Regions from separate parts of the Serratia sp. GW822-FHT06D09 genome, predicted to be linked through region 2. Evidence: predicted binding sites of a transcription regulator. Region 2 holds the regulator's gene; each other region holds the start of a gene.
What was found. The regulator Fur, encoded in region 2, represses iron uptake genes when iron is present. The targets are predictions, from matches to a motif close to ATAATAATGAGAACNACTATCAA.
Positions count from the first base shown of each region.

Region 1: AC1RKG_RS19665 (isochorismate synthase) is a predicted target of Fur. The motif match lies at 4,618-4,640, and genes of this name have one in related genera.
Region 3: exbB (tol-pal system-associated acyl-CoA thioesterase) is a predicted target of Fur. The motif match lies at 898-920, and genes of this name have one in related genera.

Region 1 covers NZ_JBXALO010000009.1:63,554-69,451, forward strand. Annotated here, with positions in the region: gene AC1RKG_RS19640 (ATP-binding cassette domain-containing protein) at 1-33, opposite strand, end outside; gene fepG (iron-enterobactin ABC transporter permease) at 30-1,055, opposite strand; gene fepD (Fe(3+)-siderophore ABC transporter permease) at 1,055-2,128, opposite strand; gene entS (enterobactin transporter EntS) at 2,263-3,531, shown strand; gene fepB (Fe2+-enterobactin ABC transporter substrate-binding protein) at 3,518-4,477, opposite strand; gene AC1RKG_RS19665 (isochorismate synthase) at 4,676-5,884, shown strand; gene AC1RKG_RS19670 ((2,3-dihydroxybenzoyl)adenylate synthase) at 5,893-5,898, shown strand, end outside.
Region 2 covers NZ_JBXALO010000005.1:45,048-50,945, reverse strand. Annotated here, with positions in the region: gene galE (UDP-glucose 4-epimerase GalE) at 1-1,044, shown strand, start outside; gene AC1RKG_RS13475 (glycosyltransferase) at 1,034-2,995, shown strand; gene fur (ferric iron uptake transcriptional regulator) at 3,200-3,646, opposite strand; gene fldA (flavodoxin FldA) at 3,966-4,505, opposite strand; gene ybfE (LexA regulated protein) at 4,735-5,022, opposite strand; gene ybfF (esterase) at 5,314-5,898, opposite strand, start outside.
Region 3 covers NZ_JBXALO010000004.1:336,134-342,031, forward strand. Annotated here, with positions in the region: gene metC (cystathionine beta-lyase) at 1-535, opposite strand, end outside; gene exbB (tol-pal system-associated acyl-CoA thioesterase) at 994-1,968, shown strand; gene exbD (TonB system transport protein ExbD) at 1,972-2,394, shown strand; gene AC1RKG_RS12525 (shikimate 5-dehydrogenase) at 2,625-3,443, opposite strand; gene AC1RKG_RS12530 (LacI family DNA-binding transcriptional regulator) at 3,480-4,523, opposite strand; gene AC1RKG_RS12535 (sucrose-6-phosphate hydrolase) at 4,545-5,898, opposite strand, start outside.

The DNA.
Region 1 (5,898 bases), on a different contig from region 2:
TAACGGCGCGGGCTGTAAGAGTTCAGCATTCATTTTTTTCGTGACTCACGGATTAATAGCCAAATCAGATAAATGCCGCCCAGGCTGACGGTCAATACCCCGACCGGCAACTGATAAGGCATAAACAGGCGTTGCGCCGCGACATCGGCGAGCAGCAGCAACAGGGCCCCCGTCAGGGCTGTCAGCAACAGGACGCTGCGGTTGGCGCACAGGCGTCGCGCAATCTGGGGGGCCACCAGCGCAATAAAGGAGATCGGCCCGGCGACGGCGGTGGCGGCGGCAGTCAGGGTAACGCCGACCAATAACAGCAGCACGCGTGAGCGCTCCACCGGCACACCGAGTGCGCAGGCGGTGTCATCGCCCATCTCCAGCAGCCGCATGCGGCGGGCCAGCATCAACAGCAGCAGGCAGCACAGCGCAATCACCACCAGCACCGGCAAACTTTTCGCCCAGGTCACGCCGTTGAGCGAACCGGCGCTCCACAGTCCGGCGGTCATGGAGGATTCCAGCGAAGCGCTGATGATCAGCCAGGTATTGCCGGCCACCAGCAAGGCGCGAACGGCAATACCGACGATAATCAAACGGAATGACTCGACGCCGTTGCGCCATGCCAGCAGATAAATCAGCGCGGCGGTCAGCAAGCCACCGGCCAGTGCCCCGGAGGTGATGCCGAGAATGCCGCCGTTAAACAGCACTATCGCCACCAGTACGCCGCTGTAAGCGCCGGTATTAAAACCGATGACGTCCGGGCTGCCGAGCGGGTTACGCAGCAGCGATTGGAAGATGGCGCCGCTGATACCGAGCGCGGCACCCAACAACAGCGCCATTATCACGCGAGGCAAACGCCACTGGGTAACGATCACCGCCAGGTTGGCCGGGCCTTCACCGCGTAAGGCGTCAATCACCTGCAGAGCGCTGAGCGACAAAGCGCCGGAACCCAGGGCATAAATCGCCAGTGCCAGAGCGGCAAGCAACAGCAGCAGCGCGGTTAGCGCCGGGCGCGACAAGGCACGCATCTTGTGGTTGGCCATCAGACGGGCTGCGGACATCGACATTAGCGCTGCCTCCTGAACATATGGCGTTGGCGCACCAGCATGATCAGCAGCGGTGCGCCAATAAGCGCGGTGACGATGGAAACGCGCAGTTCACCGGCGACCAGGAAGCGGCCGATCAGATCGGCGCTCAGCAGCAGGATAGGGGTCAATACCAAGGTCCACGGCAGCATCCAGTGCAACTCGGAGCCGGCCAGTCGCCGGGCAATGTGCGGCATCATCAGCCCGACAAAGGCTATCGGACCAACGGCGGCGGTGGCGCCACCGCACAGCAATGTGATCGCCAGCAACCCCAGCAACTGGGTGCGGACGATGCCGGTGCCCAGCGCGGTGGCTAACTCATTGCCCATACTCAGGCTGTTCAGCGATTTGCTCATCCACAGCGTGATTGCTGTGCCCAGCAGGATCGGCAGGGCAACGGTGCGCACCACCTGCATATTTTGAATATCCAGCGAACCGGCCTGCCAAAAACGCAGCTGATCGAACACCAGCGGGTTCAACAGGGAAATGCCGGATGTCATGCCTTCCAGCACCGCCGCCAGCGCGACGCCGGCCAGCGTCAGGCGAACCGGGTTCAGGCTGCTGCCGCCCAATGCGCCGATCAGCGCCACCAGCAGGGCGGCAAACATCGCGCCGGCAAAGGCGAACCACAGATATTCGCCGACGTGAGCGGCACCAAAGAAAGTGATGCCCAATACCACGGCAAACCCCGCGCCGGCGTTAACGCCGAGAATGCCGGGGTCGGCCAGCGGATTGCGGGTGAGGGTTTGCATCAGCACGCCGGACAGGCCCAGGGCGATACCCGCGAGCACGCCGATCAGCGTGCGCGGCAGCCTGGCGTTGGTAATGATGGTGCAGTCGGCGCCGCTACATTGGCCGTTGAGCGCCTGGATAACCGTGTCGAAGGGGATAGATTTGGCACCGAGCGACAGGCTGAGCAGCATGACGACCAACAGGGCGCAAACGGCAATCAGCAAGCCAAGCAGCTTGCGACGAAATGAGCGGGGAGTGCCACCCGCAAGACGATCCCTGGACAGCGGAATGGACGGTGTGCAATTGCGTGTAATCCGTAACATAACAATCCATTATTTGATTGAATATGAATGATATTTATTATCATTATTGATTGTTTTCATCTATGGTACCATGAGTCCCTTCGCTATTGCAGCACAGACGCTGCCCCTTTTCTTTAGTTGTGGTGAGAAAGCTAATGAGTAAGCCCTCTATTTTGCTTGATTTTGGCCTGCTTAAGACCAATAGCGCCTTTCGCGCTGTGTTCTGCGCGCGTTTTATTTCCATTCTGGCGCTCGGGCTGATGGCCATTGCCATCCCGGTGCAGATCCAGGCCCTGACCGGGTCGACGCTGCTGGTCGGGTTGTCCGTGACGCTGGCCGGCAGCGGCATGTTTGCCGGTTTGCTGATGGGGGGCGTACTGGCTGACCGCTACGAGCGCCGCCGTCTGATCCTCTTTGCCCGTTCCACCTGCGGTATTGGGTTTATCGGTCTTTGTTTAAATGCCGCTTTACCTGCGCCGTCATTAACGCTGATTTATCTGCTGGCGGTTTGGGACGGGTTCTTCGGGGCGGTAGGCGTGACGGCGTTGCTGGCGGCGACACCTGCGCTGGTTGGGCGTGAAAATATCGTTCAGGCCGGTGCCATCAGCATGCTGACGGTGCGTTTTGGCTCCATTCTTTCCCCGGCGATCGGCGGGTTGGTGATTGCCAACGCCGGCGTGACCTGGAACTACGCTTTGGCGGCCTTCGGCACCTTGCTGACGTTGATCCCTTTATTGCAGCTGCCACAGCTGTTGCCACCCCCTCAGCCGCGTGAGCATCCGCTGCGCGCACTGGCCGGCGGATTTGGCTTCCTGTTTCGTAACCGGGTGATTGGCATGGTGGCGCTGATCGGCGCGTTGCTGACCATGGCCAGCGCGGTGCGAGTGCTGTACCCGGCGATGTCCGGCATGTGGCAGGTCAGTGCGGCGCAGCTGGGCTTTATGTATTCCGCCGTGCCGCTGGGCGCGGCAATTGGCGCCTTTACCAGTGGCCGGGTGGCGCACGTGGCGCGGCCGGGCTGGATGATGCTGATGACGGCGATTGGCGCGTTTGTCGCTATCGGCCTGTTCGGCCTGATGCCCTGGTACGGTCTGGCACTGTTCTTCCTGGTGGTGTTTGGCTACCTGAGCGCATTGAACTCATTACTGCAGTACGGGCTGATTCAGAACCTGACGCCGGATGCTTTCCTGGGGCGCATTAATGGCCTGTGGACGGCGCAAAACGTGGTGGGGGACGCATTGGGTGCCCTGCTGCTGGGGGCGATGGGGGCGTTTATGTTGCCGGCCATGACTTCAACCAGCTTCGGTTTTGGCGTGGCGGTACTGGGTGTGGTACTGGCGTTCGCGATGAAAGGTCTGCGTCAGGTGAGCCTTGGCGGGCAGGAAAGCGATCTCCAGCCCGCCGCGGGATCTACTGAGAAATAAACTGTTTTTCCAACAGCGTCAGCAGGTTGCTGGCGCTGTAGTAATCCAGTCGGAAGGTGTCATTGCCCAGCGCATAAACCCGCTTATGCTGCACCGCCGGCAGGTGAGCGAGGAAAGGATTGGCCATCAGCCGCTGCGCATCGCTTTCGTTGTTGGCAAACAGCATCAGCGTCTGGCCGTTCAGCCCTTCCGCCAGGTTTTCCCCGGCGAGCTGAATGATGTCCTTTCGCATACCCATGCTGCGGCTGTTGTTCAGCTTGTCAGACGGAACCGCCAGGGTGAAACCCAGCTGCTTGAGCATTTGCCCCTGGGAAGATTCGGCGGTCCACAGGTTGGCTGACTTGCCGTCGGCGCTGAAGACCAGAGCGGAGGTCGGTTGTTCCGGCAGCGTCATACGTTGTTTGAGTGACTTTTCCCGGCTATCGAAATCATCAACGATTTTTTGCGCATCGGCTTCGTGCCCGGTGGCCTGGCCCAGCTCTATCGCCAGCGCCTGCCAGCTTTTGTCGTCGTAATTGACCACCAGCACCGGGGCAATGGCGGACAGCTGATCGTACAGGCGTACGGCGGAGTCGGCACCGGTAGCGGAGATGATGATCAGGTCGGGCGCTTCACCGGCAATGGCTTCTGCGTTGGGTTCACCAATGTACAGGCGCTTTACGCCGCGCTGCGTTGCGATAGCGCTCCATTGGTGGAAGAAACCTTGTGAGTCCGCGAGACGGCTGCCGGGCGTGGTGGCGCCGCTGGCGATCACTGGCGCATCAATCGCCAGCAGGGTGCCGGTGACGGTTACGCTGGTGGAAACGATGCGGGTAGGGGGCTGCTGCAGGGTGACTACGCCGTGTGAAGTTTCGATTTTACGCGGCCAACCGGCCTCTGTGGCATGGGCTGCACCCATGGCTAACATGCCAAACAGTGCGAAGCCGAAGAACAGGTTCTTCTTCATAAAGCATTCCTTAGAATTTAAATAGTAATACTTATCATTTATATAATTAAAACTGCTGGTTTTATAGCACGATAATGAATAGAAGAACTGTTTACATTTATTGACATAGCATATTCACGAGGGTAATTTAACGCGATTCAATACAAATGATAATCATTATTATACAGGTTATTGTTCATGATACGAAAGGGAGAACCGATGAGCGTGACAGTAAAGGGTACCGGGCAGAAGAAGCCGCACAGCAAGGAGAGCGAGTCGTCCGTAGCAGGCGTGTCGCCGACCTCCGGCTTTTTCTTTACCTCTCCTTTCCGTAGCCTGAGCACCCAGGGCTGCTTCGCCAAAATCACGCTGCCGGCCCAGGGCGGGGATCAGCTTAACGGCGAGTTCCAGCAGGCGGTACGGCATGCTTTTGCCGAAGCCAAACTGGCGGGGGTGAAAAACCCGGTCCTGTGCGGCGCGATCCCGTTCGATACTCATCAACCCTCTGCGCTTTTTATTCCCCAGCACACCCAGTGGTTTGAGCGCGATGCCTTTTTGGCTGGCGTAACCTCACCACAGGAAGCCCTACCGGAAATTATCAGCCAAAATGAAGTGCCGGCACAACAGCCTTTCATGCAGATGGTGGCAGATGCGGTGGAAGCAACCCGTGGCGACCAACTGGATAAAGTGGTGCTGTCACGCCTGTTGGAGATTGAAACACGCGAACCGGTAGACAGTCAGGTATTGATGGCGCGTATCATCGCGCAAAACCCGCATGGCTTCCATTTCCATGTGCCGTTGGAACAAGGAGCATTGCTGGGCGCCAGCCCTGAACTGCTGCTGCGTAAATCCGGCGCACAATTTTATTCCAACCCGCTGGCAGGCTCCGCCCGCCGTGACGCCGACCCGCAGCGGGATCGTGAAGTCAGCCAACAGCTGTTGGTTTCCGAGAAAGATCTCTACGAGCACCAGTTTGTTACCGAAGGTATGCGGCAGGTGCTGGCCGATCGCTGCAGTTATTTGAACATTCCCACCTCGCCTGAATTATTGAGCACCACCACGCTGTGGCACTTGTCTACGCCAATCGACGGCGAGGCCGCCAGCCGGGCGGAAAACGCGTTGTCGTTGGCCTGCCTGCTGCATCCGACACCGGCGCTGTGCGGTACGCCAACGGCGCTGGCGCATCAGGTGATCAAGCAACTGGAGCCTTTTGATCGCGGCCTGTTTGGCGGCATCGTCGGCTGGTGTGATGCCGAAGGCAACGGGGAGTGGGTAGTGACCATCCGCTGCGGCACGGTGCAGGGTAACCAGGTGCGACTCTTTGCCGGAGCCGGCATTGTGCAAGACTCTTCGCCGGAATCTGAATGGCACGAAACCGGCACCAAACTCAGTACCATTTCGCGGGCGTTTGGCCTGAACCAAGGATAGACATTTCCATGAGC
Region 2 (5,898 bases):
TTGGTGACGGGCGGCGCCGGTTATATCGGCTCGCATACGGTATTGGCACTGTTAGAAAGGGGGGAGGAAGTTGTCGTACTGGACAACCTGTCCAACAGTTCGCCAGAGTCTTTGTTTCGGGTGGAGCGATTAACCGGTAAAAAAGTAATTTTTTATCAGGGAGATATCCAGCAACATCATTTGCTGGATCATATCTTTCGCCAGCATGATGTTCATGCGGTTATTCATCTTGCGGGTTTGAAGTCGGTCAGAGAATCTACCGAAGAGCCACTGAAATATTATCAAAATAATATTTCCGGCTCATTGATCGTACTGGACAGAATGCGCCATGCTGGCGTTAAGCAATTTATTTTCAGCTCTTCAGCCACCGTCTATGGGCCGGCAGAATATACCCCACTGACGGAAAGCTGTCGTGTTGGGCAGACCACCAATCCTTACGGAACCTCAAAGCTGATTGTCGAGCAGATCCTGGCGGAGTTCGCTTCAACGGCACCGCAGATGGCGATCACCGCGCTGCGTTACTTTAATCCGGCCGGGGCGCACGAGTCCGGCTTGATTGGTGAGGATCCCGCCGGCATTCCCAATAATCTTCTGGCTTATCTGGCGCAGGTGGCTATTGGCAAACTCGCGGTGTTGCCGGTGTATGGCAACGACTACCCTACCAGCGATGGTACCGGGGTACGTGATTACATTCACGTTATGGATTTGGCCGAAGGGCATTTAAAAGCGCTGGATAACCTGCAGCCAGGATTTAACGTCTATAACCTGGGCACCGGTAAAGGCTACTCGGTGCTGGAGATTATTCGGGCGTTTGAACGCGCCTGTGGCTTCAAAATCGCCTACCAATTTAATCCCCGGCGTGCGGGAGATATTGCCGAGTGTTGGTCCGACCCGTCTCTGGCGGCAGAGAAGCTGGGCTGGCAAGCCAAACGCAGTCTGGAAAAAATGGTGCGCGATGCCTGGTCATGGCAGAGCAAAAATCCACAGGGTTATGGCTCTTCGCTGCCGCTGTCATCGATAAGGATGCTGGCCGATGAAGCTTAACGACGGGCATTTGGGGGTTATGCAGGATGATCTGTTCCGGGCTGAATATGAGGCGCGGATCAACGATCTAAAGTTTGAGTTTGTGAAATATCAACGTGAGGCTTCGTTGCTGCTGCTGGAGCGTTATCAGCGCGGTGTCGCGCAACTGCGTGAGTGGCGGGCTGCACATGGACATTTATTCGATGCCGCCCGCTGTTCTTCACTATTTTGTGTGCCTACTCGCCCGCTGGCTGCGAGTGAAAAACGGCTGCACCGGATCTGGCTGGGGGGCGCGATACCTGACGACGCCAGAGAGGTTATCTCCCAGTGGGGGGCCGCGCAGCAGGCGGTGGCTAGCACCGAGACGAATGACTGGGTCGGCATGTTATGGGTTTGGGACGCACAGCAGCTGGCAAGGGATGCGTATTTCATCCCCGTACCGGTGATAAAAGGCGGCTACCTGGGGGAGTATGATGCGGGCAACCATCGCCTGCAGGTGCATTCGCTGAGCGAACTGGCGCAAAAAAGGGTCGGCGACAACCTGGGCTTTATCCATCAACTGCACGATAAGCGCTATTACGCCACGCTTTCCGACTACTTCCGTTTTCTGATTTTGATCGAGATGGGGGGGCTGTATATGGATATCGATACCATACCCCACCGGTCGGCGACGCTGTTTTTGATCAAACCAGAGGTGCCTGATTATCTTCAGTTCCTGGCTGAGGGCGAGGTCAGCCACGTCAGCTGGTTGAATCTGTTTCTCGATGAAACCGGCATGATAGTCAGCCGCAAGGGCGATATCTCACTGTGCCGAATGCTGGCGGGGTTGGATCAGATCTTTGCGGCGGAAAGCGGCGAAGTCCCGGACAAGAATTCGGATTATGAACGCAAACTGTTTGATCCCTTTTATCAGCTGTGGAGTCGCCACATAGGCCGCTCTTTCCTCAGTCACGATCGCTTCTGCCAGGATTATGGCGTCCATTATGATGCGCACCCACAGGCCGTCACCTGCGGTATTCGCGGAATGCGTCTGCTGGAGGATGTGATCACCAATGAACGACTACCGCTGTCGCAGGAAGAGCAACACAGCTACCGGCAATGCGTCAGCCGGCTGGAGCAGGTGGACTGGCAGCTTGAGCAGCCGCTGGATCTGGCACGTTATGCGGAAATATTTACCGTTGATGAAGTGCCGCGTATGGCCTATCCAGCGCAGATCCGTTCCGATATTGACCATTACCACTATTATTCCGTACTTTCCCATGACCGCACGCTTGATCGGGTAAACCAGCTATTTGGCGAGTACCTGATCGCCGATAACCGGCGGCAGATTACGGCGGGTAATTACTGGTGTCCGACCGCTGGGGTAGGGGGGGCGGTTTTGCCGGAGCCGGGTGGGGCATTGCATTTTCTGCCTGGACACCAGGCGAGTGAAACAGATAAAACCCGTATGGCGAAGCTGATTTTCAGTACCAGCTACCTTGAGTACTGTTCTGTTGGCAATCGAGCCGGGCTGGATCTGGTGTCATTACAGCAGGCGCAAAATATTGAGCCTTATCTGGGGCTGATCACGGTAGCTTACGATCGGCGTGGAGAGTTTGTCGGTTTTTTTAATGCGGCCACCATTAGCGAGCTGTATGGCATAGAAGCGGATTATCATTATCGCGATGAAATAAGGCCGCTTGATGAGGCTTATGACAGCTTTGTCCAAAGCCAGTGCACTGAGGATGACTATTTCATCTGCAGTCTGGCGATTGAGAGCCAATTCCGCGGGCTAGGGCATTTTAACCAGCTGTTTGCGCAGATAAGGCAGCGAGCACAACAGCACCAGGCGAAAAATATCGTGCTGTGCGTATGGCAACGCAGTGATGCCAGCCAAATCTATCTGAACAAGGGGTTCCGTGTTCGAGGTGTATTCGATCACGCCTGGTCGCTGTTTTTTGATCGGTTGCTGTTTCTTGAGTATGAGCTGTGAAGAGGTTTGCTCATCCGCGTGTCGGCGGGTGGGGGAGTGCTGTGAGTGTAAGTGGGAAGCGAGAGAAGTGCTGTAGAGAAGTGCCGCTGCAATTGTTGTATTTAACGCTGTGAACTTTCCCCGGCCTGTCCGGGGATTTTTTATCCTATTATCGCAGGCACAAAAAAACCGCCGTTAAGGCGGTTTTCAATGCCGGTTAGGACATTATTTTTTGTCGTGCAGGGTGTCGTCTTCGCGGCAGTCACCTGTTTCACAGTGGCCGTACAGGTACAGGCTGTGGTTGGTGAGCTTGATGCCGTGTTGTTTGGCGATATCACGCTGACGCACTTCGATAGACTCATCGCTGAATTCGATCACTTTGCCGCAATCCAGGCAAATCAGGTGATCGTGGTGATGTTGCTGGGTCAATTCGAACACGGACTTGCCGCCTTCGAAGTTGTGACGGGTCACAATGCCGGCATCATCAAATTGGTTCAGTACGCGGTAAACCGTAGCCAGGCCAATTTCTTCGCCCATATCTATCAGTTTTTTGTACAGATCTTCCGCACTGACGTGATGGCATTCCGGATTTTGCAGTACTTCCAGGATTTTGAGTCGCGGAAGCGTGACTTTTAAGCCGGCCTTCTTCAATGCGGTGTTGTTGTCAGTCATGCGGATTCAGTCCTGTTACTATGCTAATCAAGTTGAGGCGTTCTCGCCTTTGGCATCGGTCGGCACAAAGAGTTAATTGCGTCTCATTATAGAACCGGTTGCTCTAAATGGAAACCGCCGGTTGTTAACAAAGCTATAATTGCACAATTGCATGTTATACATGCAACGTCTTGATGAATGGGATAAACCGGAAACTCAGTCTACCTTGATGGTGTGGGAAGTTACAAATCTGTAGCTTCTATTGCAGTAATTTGTACTGCCAATGATGGCCCTGCCGGCACACTATGCACTTTGCAGGGCTTTTGTTCAACCTTTGGCGTTACCCGACGATTTCGGCCAGGCTTAGCTCTTCGACGATTTGTTTTACCCAGCCTTCAACACGTTCGTTGGTCAGCTCAGGTTGGCGATCTTCGTCAATGGCCAGGCCGATGAAATGGCTGTCGTTGGCCAAGCCTTTGGACGCTTCAAAGTGGTAACCCTTGGTCGGCCAGTGGCCTACGATCGCGGCGCCACGCGGTTCAATGATGTCGCGAATGGTACCCATCGCATCACAGAAATACTCTGCGTAGTCTTCCTGATCGCCACAGCCGAACAGCGCAACCAGCTTGCCGTTGAAGTCAATTTCTTCCAGCGTTGGGAAGAAATCGTCCCAGTCGCACTGCGCTTCGCCGTAGTACCAGGTTGGGATACCGAGCAGCAGGATATCGAAAGCTTCCAGATCTTCTTTGCTGCTTTTGGCGATGTCATGAATTTCAGCCACCTCTTTACCAAACTGCTGCTGAAGAATTTTCTGGATCATCTTGGCAATGTTTTCGGTATTGCCAGTGTCGCTGCCAAAGAAAATGCCTACATTAGCCATATCGCGTATAACCTTTAAATTCAATAAATTGCATTCACGATGTTAGCGTAGACTACGATAACACCGATTAAAATGATGCCATGGCAAGAGATTATCTCTTACCGGTAAGTGCGTATCATGCCAGAAATTTACCCCGGGTATTTATCACTTTAATGCGATGCCGGGTGGAATAAAGCGGTGTTGATCGGGCGTCATCCTTAACGCCGCGCCGCATGTGCGGCTGCAATGATCAATGTTCTGGCTGCTCGTCCGCCAGTTGTGCCAGCAGCATTTGCTCAATAAGCTCGCTGCGGCTGATATTACGCTGTTCCGCCAGTTTGTTCAGGGCGTCCACCGCATCCGCGTTGATCTTCAGTTCCACACGCCGTAAGCCACGGACTTTATCGCGTCGAAGCTGATTACGCTTATTGATTCTAAGCTGTTCATCTCGGGATAGCGGGTTGGTTTTCGGGCGCCCCGGACGGCGTTCATCTGCGAACAGATCCAGCGTCGTGCGATCCGTTTGTTCTTTTGCCATAGGTAGCGGTACTGCAAGGGAGTTTGCATCAAAAAGCGCTTACACGCTTCCGGACGGTTCGGTTAACACACTTCGGGCCAATAAACCCTAACCCAAATTCACCCCAGCCTGACGTTAGCGAACACGCTCGGCACGGCGGTAAAATTATAGCGCGCCATATTACCCCAGCAGGTAGAGCGACGACAATGCTTAACTGAGCCGAAAACGCGCTAAGCCGTTATCTTTAGCGCGTTTTTTCATCAGATGGTGACTTTGGGAGGGAAACGGCCCATTTGTTGGGCCTGGCGCGACTCAGGCTTCGCCGAGAAAGCGGTGAATGGCGCGCAACACCGCCTCCGGTTTTTCCGCATGAACCCAATGTCCGGTACCGGCAACGACGTGAGCGCGAGCCTGCGGGAATTGACGGGCAATATCTTCGCGATAGCTGTCCTGCACGTAAGGCGACAGGCCGCCGCGGATAAACAGCGTCGGGTGAGGCCAGGCCGGCACTTCCTGCCAGCCGGTGATGTTCTCGTACTCTTCGATCAGCACCGGCAGATTGAAACGCCATTCGCCTTGGTGGAAGGATTTCAGCAGGAACTGGATCACGCCTTCCTCTTTCAGGTAGCCGCGCATCAATTCCGCCGCCTGCTGGCGTTGGGTAATGCCTGCGGCGCTTACCGCCTGCAACGCGACAAAAATTTCGTCGTGGCGGCGCGTTTGATAGTCCACCGGCGCAACGTCAATGATGATCAGCTTCTCCACGCGCTGCGGGGCGATTGCCGTCAGCGCCATGGCCGCTTTGCCGCCCATCGAGTGGCCAATGACAATCACTTTTTCCAACTGCAAATCGTCCAGCAACGTCAGCAGATCCTGCGCCATCTCCGGGTAGGTCAT
Region 3 (5,898 bases), on a different contig from region 2:
CAGGTGCCACGGCGCGAATCGCCTGCACCATCGCCGGGATATCCTGGATCTCCATAGTGATCGAGCCGGGTGATTCAAGGAACACCACACGGGTATTGGGTTGAATCAGTCCGGCGATATCGGCGCCGATCAGCGGGTCGAAATAGGTGGTTTCCACATTCATGCGGCTCAGAATATGGGTACAAAAGTCCTGCGTCGGCTCATAGACGGAGCCGGTCATCAGCAGATGGTCGCCTGCGCCGACAAAGGACAGAATGGCGTTGGAGACCGCCGCCGCGCCGCAAGGATAGAGCACGCAGCCTACGCCGCCCTCCAGCTCGACCATCGCATCCTGCAACGCGAAGTGGGTCAGGGTGCCGCGTCGGCCGTAAAACAGCTCGCCATGAGCACGTTTGGCGGTAGCCTCTTTTTTGGCCGCCACGGAGTCAAATACCAATGAAGAAGCGCGTTGGGTGACGGGGTTGACGGAGCCCTGGGTATAGCGCTTGCTGCGCCCGGCGCCAATCAGGGTAGTTTCGATGTTTTTAGACGTCATAGGAGCGGGCTCACCTTTGCTTGATCTTCACGGGCCATTTGCAATAGCCCTTACGTTAGCATGACGCTTTATAGCCATCCAGACGTTTTAACATCCAAATGTAGAAACGGCTATAATCTTCTGCTCAATCGTGCTCTCGCATGCCATCCTTCTGCCTGACGGCGATAACCAAGCGAGTTTATCGGTGAGACCGGGATGTAACAGTAAAATGCGACAAATCCCCTGTCTATGTTGCATCCCTGTGCGGTAAAAGTGACGAAATAGCCCTATAAAGGGTGCATATAGGCCCGAACAGGCGGCGAATGGGTTCGCCAGGGAGCCATAAGTGCGCCGCAGGAGTAATTTTCCCGATTATTTGGTAAATAATAATGAGAACTACTATCAATCCCTGATTGGTTTGATATGATCGCACGCTGAATTATTCCTCAATTTTGATCGGTAACGGGTGGAGGCACAGCGTGAAAACGGCTGGCAAGAATTTAAATCAAGGATCGTTCGGTCAGGGCCGGGCGCAATGGGGCCAGGCGTTCGGCCGTGGTCTGTTAGCTTCAATGGTATTGGTGGCAGGTCTGGCCGGCAGTGCTCATGCGGCACCGGCGACTAATCCGGCCGTTACCGAAAGCGTGGCTCCGGCAGCCACCGCGCCTGCCGCGGCAGCGCCTGAAACCCTCACTCCGGTCAATCCGCAACCGACCATCCAGCCGCCGGAAACCCTCGGTATGGACCTGTCCGTCTGGGGTATGTACCAGCATGCGGACATCGTGGTGAAAATCGTGATGATCGGCCTGGTTCTGGCGTCTATCGTCACCTGGACCATCCTGTTCTCCAAGGGCAGCGAACTGTTCCGCGCCAAGCGCCGTCTGCGCCGCGAACAGCTGGCGTTGGCCAACGTACGCTCGCTGGACGAAGCGTCCGAACTGGCGCAGAGCTTCTCGGACGAAAGCATCAGCTCCGTGTTGCTGAACGATGCGCAAAACGAACTGGAGCTGTCGGCGGCGTCCAACGACAACAACGGCATCAAGGAACGTACCGGTTTCCGTCTGGAGCGTCGCGTAGCGGGCTACAGCCGTAACATGGGACGCGGCAATGGCTTCCTGGCGACCATCGGTGCCATTTCGCCGTTTGTCGGTCTGTTCGGTACCGTTTGGGGCATCATGAACAGCTTTATCGGCATCGCGCACTCACAAACCACCAACCTGGCCGTGGTTGCGCCCGGCATCGCAGAAGCGCTGCTGGCTACCGCGCTGGGCCTGGTCGCCGCTATTCCGGCGGTGGTGATTTATAACATCTTTGCCCGTGTGATCAGTGGTCACCGCGCTCAGGTTGGCGACGTAGCGGCACAGGTTCTGCTGTTGCTGGGCCGTGATTTGGATCTGGCCGCCACGGCGGAAGCCAAACGTTCACAGCATTCCCACCAACTGCGGGTGGGGTGAGTTATGGCGATGCGCTTAAATGAAGATCTGGACGACAGCGGCGAACTGCATGAAATCAACGTGACGCCGTTTATCGACGTCATGCTGGTGCTGTTGATCATCTTTATGGTGGCCGCGCCGCTGGCAACGGTAGATATCCGTGTCGATCTCCCGGCGTCCTCCGCCAAACCTCAGCCGCGTCCGGAAAAACCGGTGTTCCTGTCGGTGAAAGCGGACAAACAGCTCTACGTTGGTGAGCAGGCGGTCAGTGCAGATCAACTGACGTCGGTGCTGGATCAACGGACGCAGGCGAACAAAGAGACCACCATCTTCTTCCAGGCGGATAAGAGCGTGGACTACGAAACGCTGATGAGCGTAATGGATACGCTGCGTAAAGCCGGCTACCTGAAAGTGGGGCTGGTGGGGATGGAAGGCACCGCCAAGTAGCGGGCTGGCATCATCCAGGATTAGAAGGGCGCTCAGGCCCCTTTGAGGCCGTTGACAAAGTGCTCTGTTGTTTAATGGTAGGGGCGCTGCATGCTGCGCCCAATAGCATAATCAATGGGTTAAATCGGGTCGAACATGTTCGACCCCTACCGGTTTAGCCTTTCACAGGTTTGTCAGCAGTTTGAAAGGGCGCTCAGGCGCCCTTTTTTACGTCCAGAGTTCGAAAATATTCAGCCGCGAGCGTGCGCTGCAGCACGGGCGATTTGCTCATCGGTAGGACGTACGCCGGTGTAGAGGACAAACTGTTCCAGCGCCTGCAACGCAATCACTTCTGCCCCGGTAATCACCTGTTTGCCGTGCTCACGCCCGTAACGGACCAGCGGGGTTTCCGCAGGCAGTGCCACCACGTCGAAGACGATTTTCGCCGCATCGACAGTCGCGGGCGCGAAAGCCAATTGCTCCGCTTCTGCACCGCCGGCCATGCCGATTGGCGTTACGTTGATCACCATATCCACTTTTAGCTCATCGACTTGTGCCTGCCACTGATAGCCGTATGCACTGGCCAGAGCCTGTCCGGCCTGCGGGTTACGGGCGATGATATAGCCATTTTTAAAACCGGCGTCACGCAGTGCCGCGGTCACCGCTTTTGCCATACCGCCGCTGCCGCGCAGGGCAAAGGCGGTTTCTGTCGGGATTTGGTACTGGGCCAGCAATTTGGCGATGGCGATATAATCCGTGTTATAGGCCCGCAAAAAACCGGCGTCATTGACGATGGTATTGACCGATTCAATCGCCGTTGCGGAAGCGTCCAGCTCATCGAGGAAAGGGATGCAGCTCTCTTTGAACGGCATGGAAACCGCGCAACCACGGATGCCCAAAGCCCGTACGCCGCCCACTGCCGCCTGGATATCCTGGGTAGTGAACGCCTTGTAGATAAAGTTCAGACCCAGTTCCTGATACAGATAGTTATGAAAGCGAGTACCGAAGTTGCCTGGGCGACCGGCCAGCGACATGCACAGCTGGGTATCTTTGTTAATCTCACGGCTCATGCTGAGCTCCTTAAGCGGAAAAAGAAAAACCTCAAGTCAGGGCTGGCCGAGCAGCGCCTTCGAACCGGCGTGGCGCCAGTGGATATTGCCCGGCAGGTAAAGCGCGTTCTGTTCCAGGGGCCGCTCGTCAATCAGCGCGCTGACCATGTCGAAGCTGTGTTGCGCCAGGGCACGACAGTCTTGGGCCACGGTGTCGATTTTCAGCGTCAGGCCATCGAACAGGTAGTGATCGTCGAAACTGCACAAATGCAGGTCGCTCTCCATCAACTGGTGCTGATTCAGGTAGCGCAACACCCCTTCCAGCAGACCACAGGCGGCGGTAAATAACGCTTTTGGCGGACGGCCCAACTGTGCGCACAGCTGGGCGAACATCTCGTAGCCGGAGCTGGGGTGATAATTGCCGTTGATGATCCATTCCGGTTTACACGCCACGCCGGCGCGCTCAAGGCCGAGCTGAAAACCGGCCAATCGATCGCGGGTTGGCGAGATGCGCGGTTGCCCGCCAAGGAAATAGAACTCGTCAGGATGCTGGCGCGCGACGTTTTCCACCAGCGTAGCGGTCGAGCTCAGCGAGTCGGTGATCACCAGCGGCAGTTCGGAGCCGGTAATCAAGCGGTCCATCTGCACTACCGGCAGGCTGGCGTTAATCTTTTGGTATTCCGCATCGTTGAGCTGGCTGGAGGCGACAATCAGGCCGTCGACCTGACGCTGCACCAGGCTGTTCACCGCCATCATTTCCTGCGCCGGGTTTTCGTCGGTACAGGCGATCAGCAACTGCAAACCGGCCTCGCGGCACAGGGTTTCCAGCTCGCGTGAAATCACCGCAAAACCGTAGTTGGTCATTTCCGGCACCACCAGCCCCAGGGTATGGCTGCGGGAGGAACGCAGCGAACGGGCATGGAAGCTGGGCTGGTAATGGTGCTCGCCGGCCAGCGCCAGGATGCGATCGCGGGTATCGTCGGACACCCGATACTCCTTGCTGCGGCCATTAAGCACCAGGCTGGCGGTCGATTTCGACACGCCGGCCAGTGCGGCAATATCACTGATGGTTATGCGTTTATTTTTTTTCACTGACGGCATCTGAATTCATCGAAGGATGCGTCATTCTAGCATGCATGGCGTCAGCGACCAGTGCTCGAGCGCCAGCTGCGCTTTACCGCTCAGGTGCAGCAAGGGTTGTGGGCCGGGGAAATAGCGCGAACTCATGGTCGCTTCGCCGTGATTGATAAAAATCTCCACGCTCGAACGGTCGAACAATATCTGCAGCTGAGTCAGCTCACCGCGCCAGTAACGGTGTTCCGGCTGCCCGCTGCGCAGGTTGTTGCGCGTCAGCCGCAGCTCGGTGCCATCCCAATTCAGGGCCATCGCCCCGCCAAAGTCGGCGTTGAACGCGCCGTTTGGCGCCAGCAGCAGTTCCGCGCTGTCGACAGGCCAGCAGGGCGCGTCGTCGGCGGTGCCCTGCCATTGGCGGTTTTCGCCCCTCAGCTGTTGCAGTTCACGTGCCGGACGTTGGCGGAGTCTGCCGTTATGCAACGACAGCTCCCGTGGGCAGGTCAGAATATGGATCCAGCCATACTGCAGGGTCGGGTGGCAATCCTCGTCTTGCTCCGGCACGCCCATCCAGCCAACCAGTAGCCGGCGACCGTCTTCGGTCAGGGTGGTCTGCGGCGCGTAGAATTCAAACCCGGCATCCAGTTCGTGGAAATCCTGATGGTCGAAAGTGGCCTGTCGATAGTCCAGCCTGCCGGTGAAATATCCCGCCTGGTAAACATTGAGATAGCGTTCGGCCTCCGCCGCCAGGCCTTGCGGACAGCAGATAAGCACCTCGGCACCGTCCAGCGTAAACAGATCCGGGCATTCCCACATATAGCCGAAGTCACCGATGCCGTTCAGCTGTGAGCCGGCGATTTCACCCAGCAACTGCCAGTTGCGCAGCTCGGCGGAGCGCAGCAGTAAAACCTGACCGCGATCCTGCAGGTCACGGGCGCCGAGCACCATGTACCAGTTGTCCTGATGGCGCCAGACCTTCGGATCGCGCACGTGGCCGCTATAACCCGGCGGCAGCTGCAATACAGGCCCGAGCTTGTCATAACCGCCGTGAGCATTTTCCTGCGCCAGGCATTGATAGGCGGTGCGCGAGCCGTCGGGATATTTTACGTTGCCGGTGTAGGCCAGCATGATTTTGCCGTCTGCCACTACCGCCGAGCCGGAATAACAGCCATGGCTGTCGTAGCAGGCTCCCGGCACCAGCGCCACCGGCTGGTGCTGCCAGTGGACCAGATCCGTCGACTGCCAGTGACCCCAGCATTTGTTGCGGTGATCGCAGCCCAGCGGGTTCCACTGATAGAACAGGTGGTAAACCCCGTTATGCTGAATAAAGCCGTTGGGATCGTTGAGCAGCCCGACGCTGGGGGCCAGGTGCCACGCCGGTCGGTGCGGATCGCGCAGCGCCTTG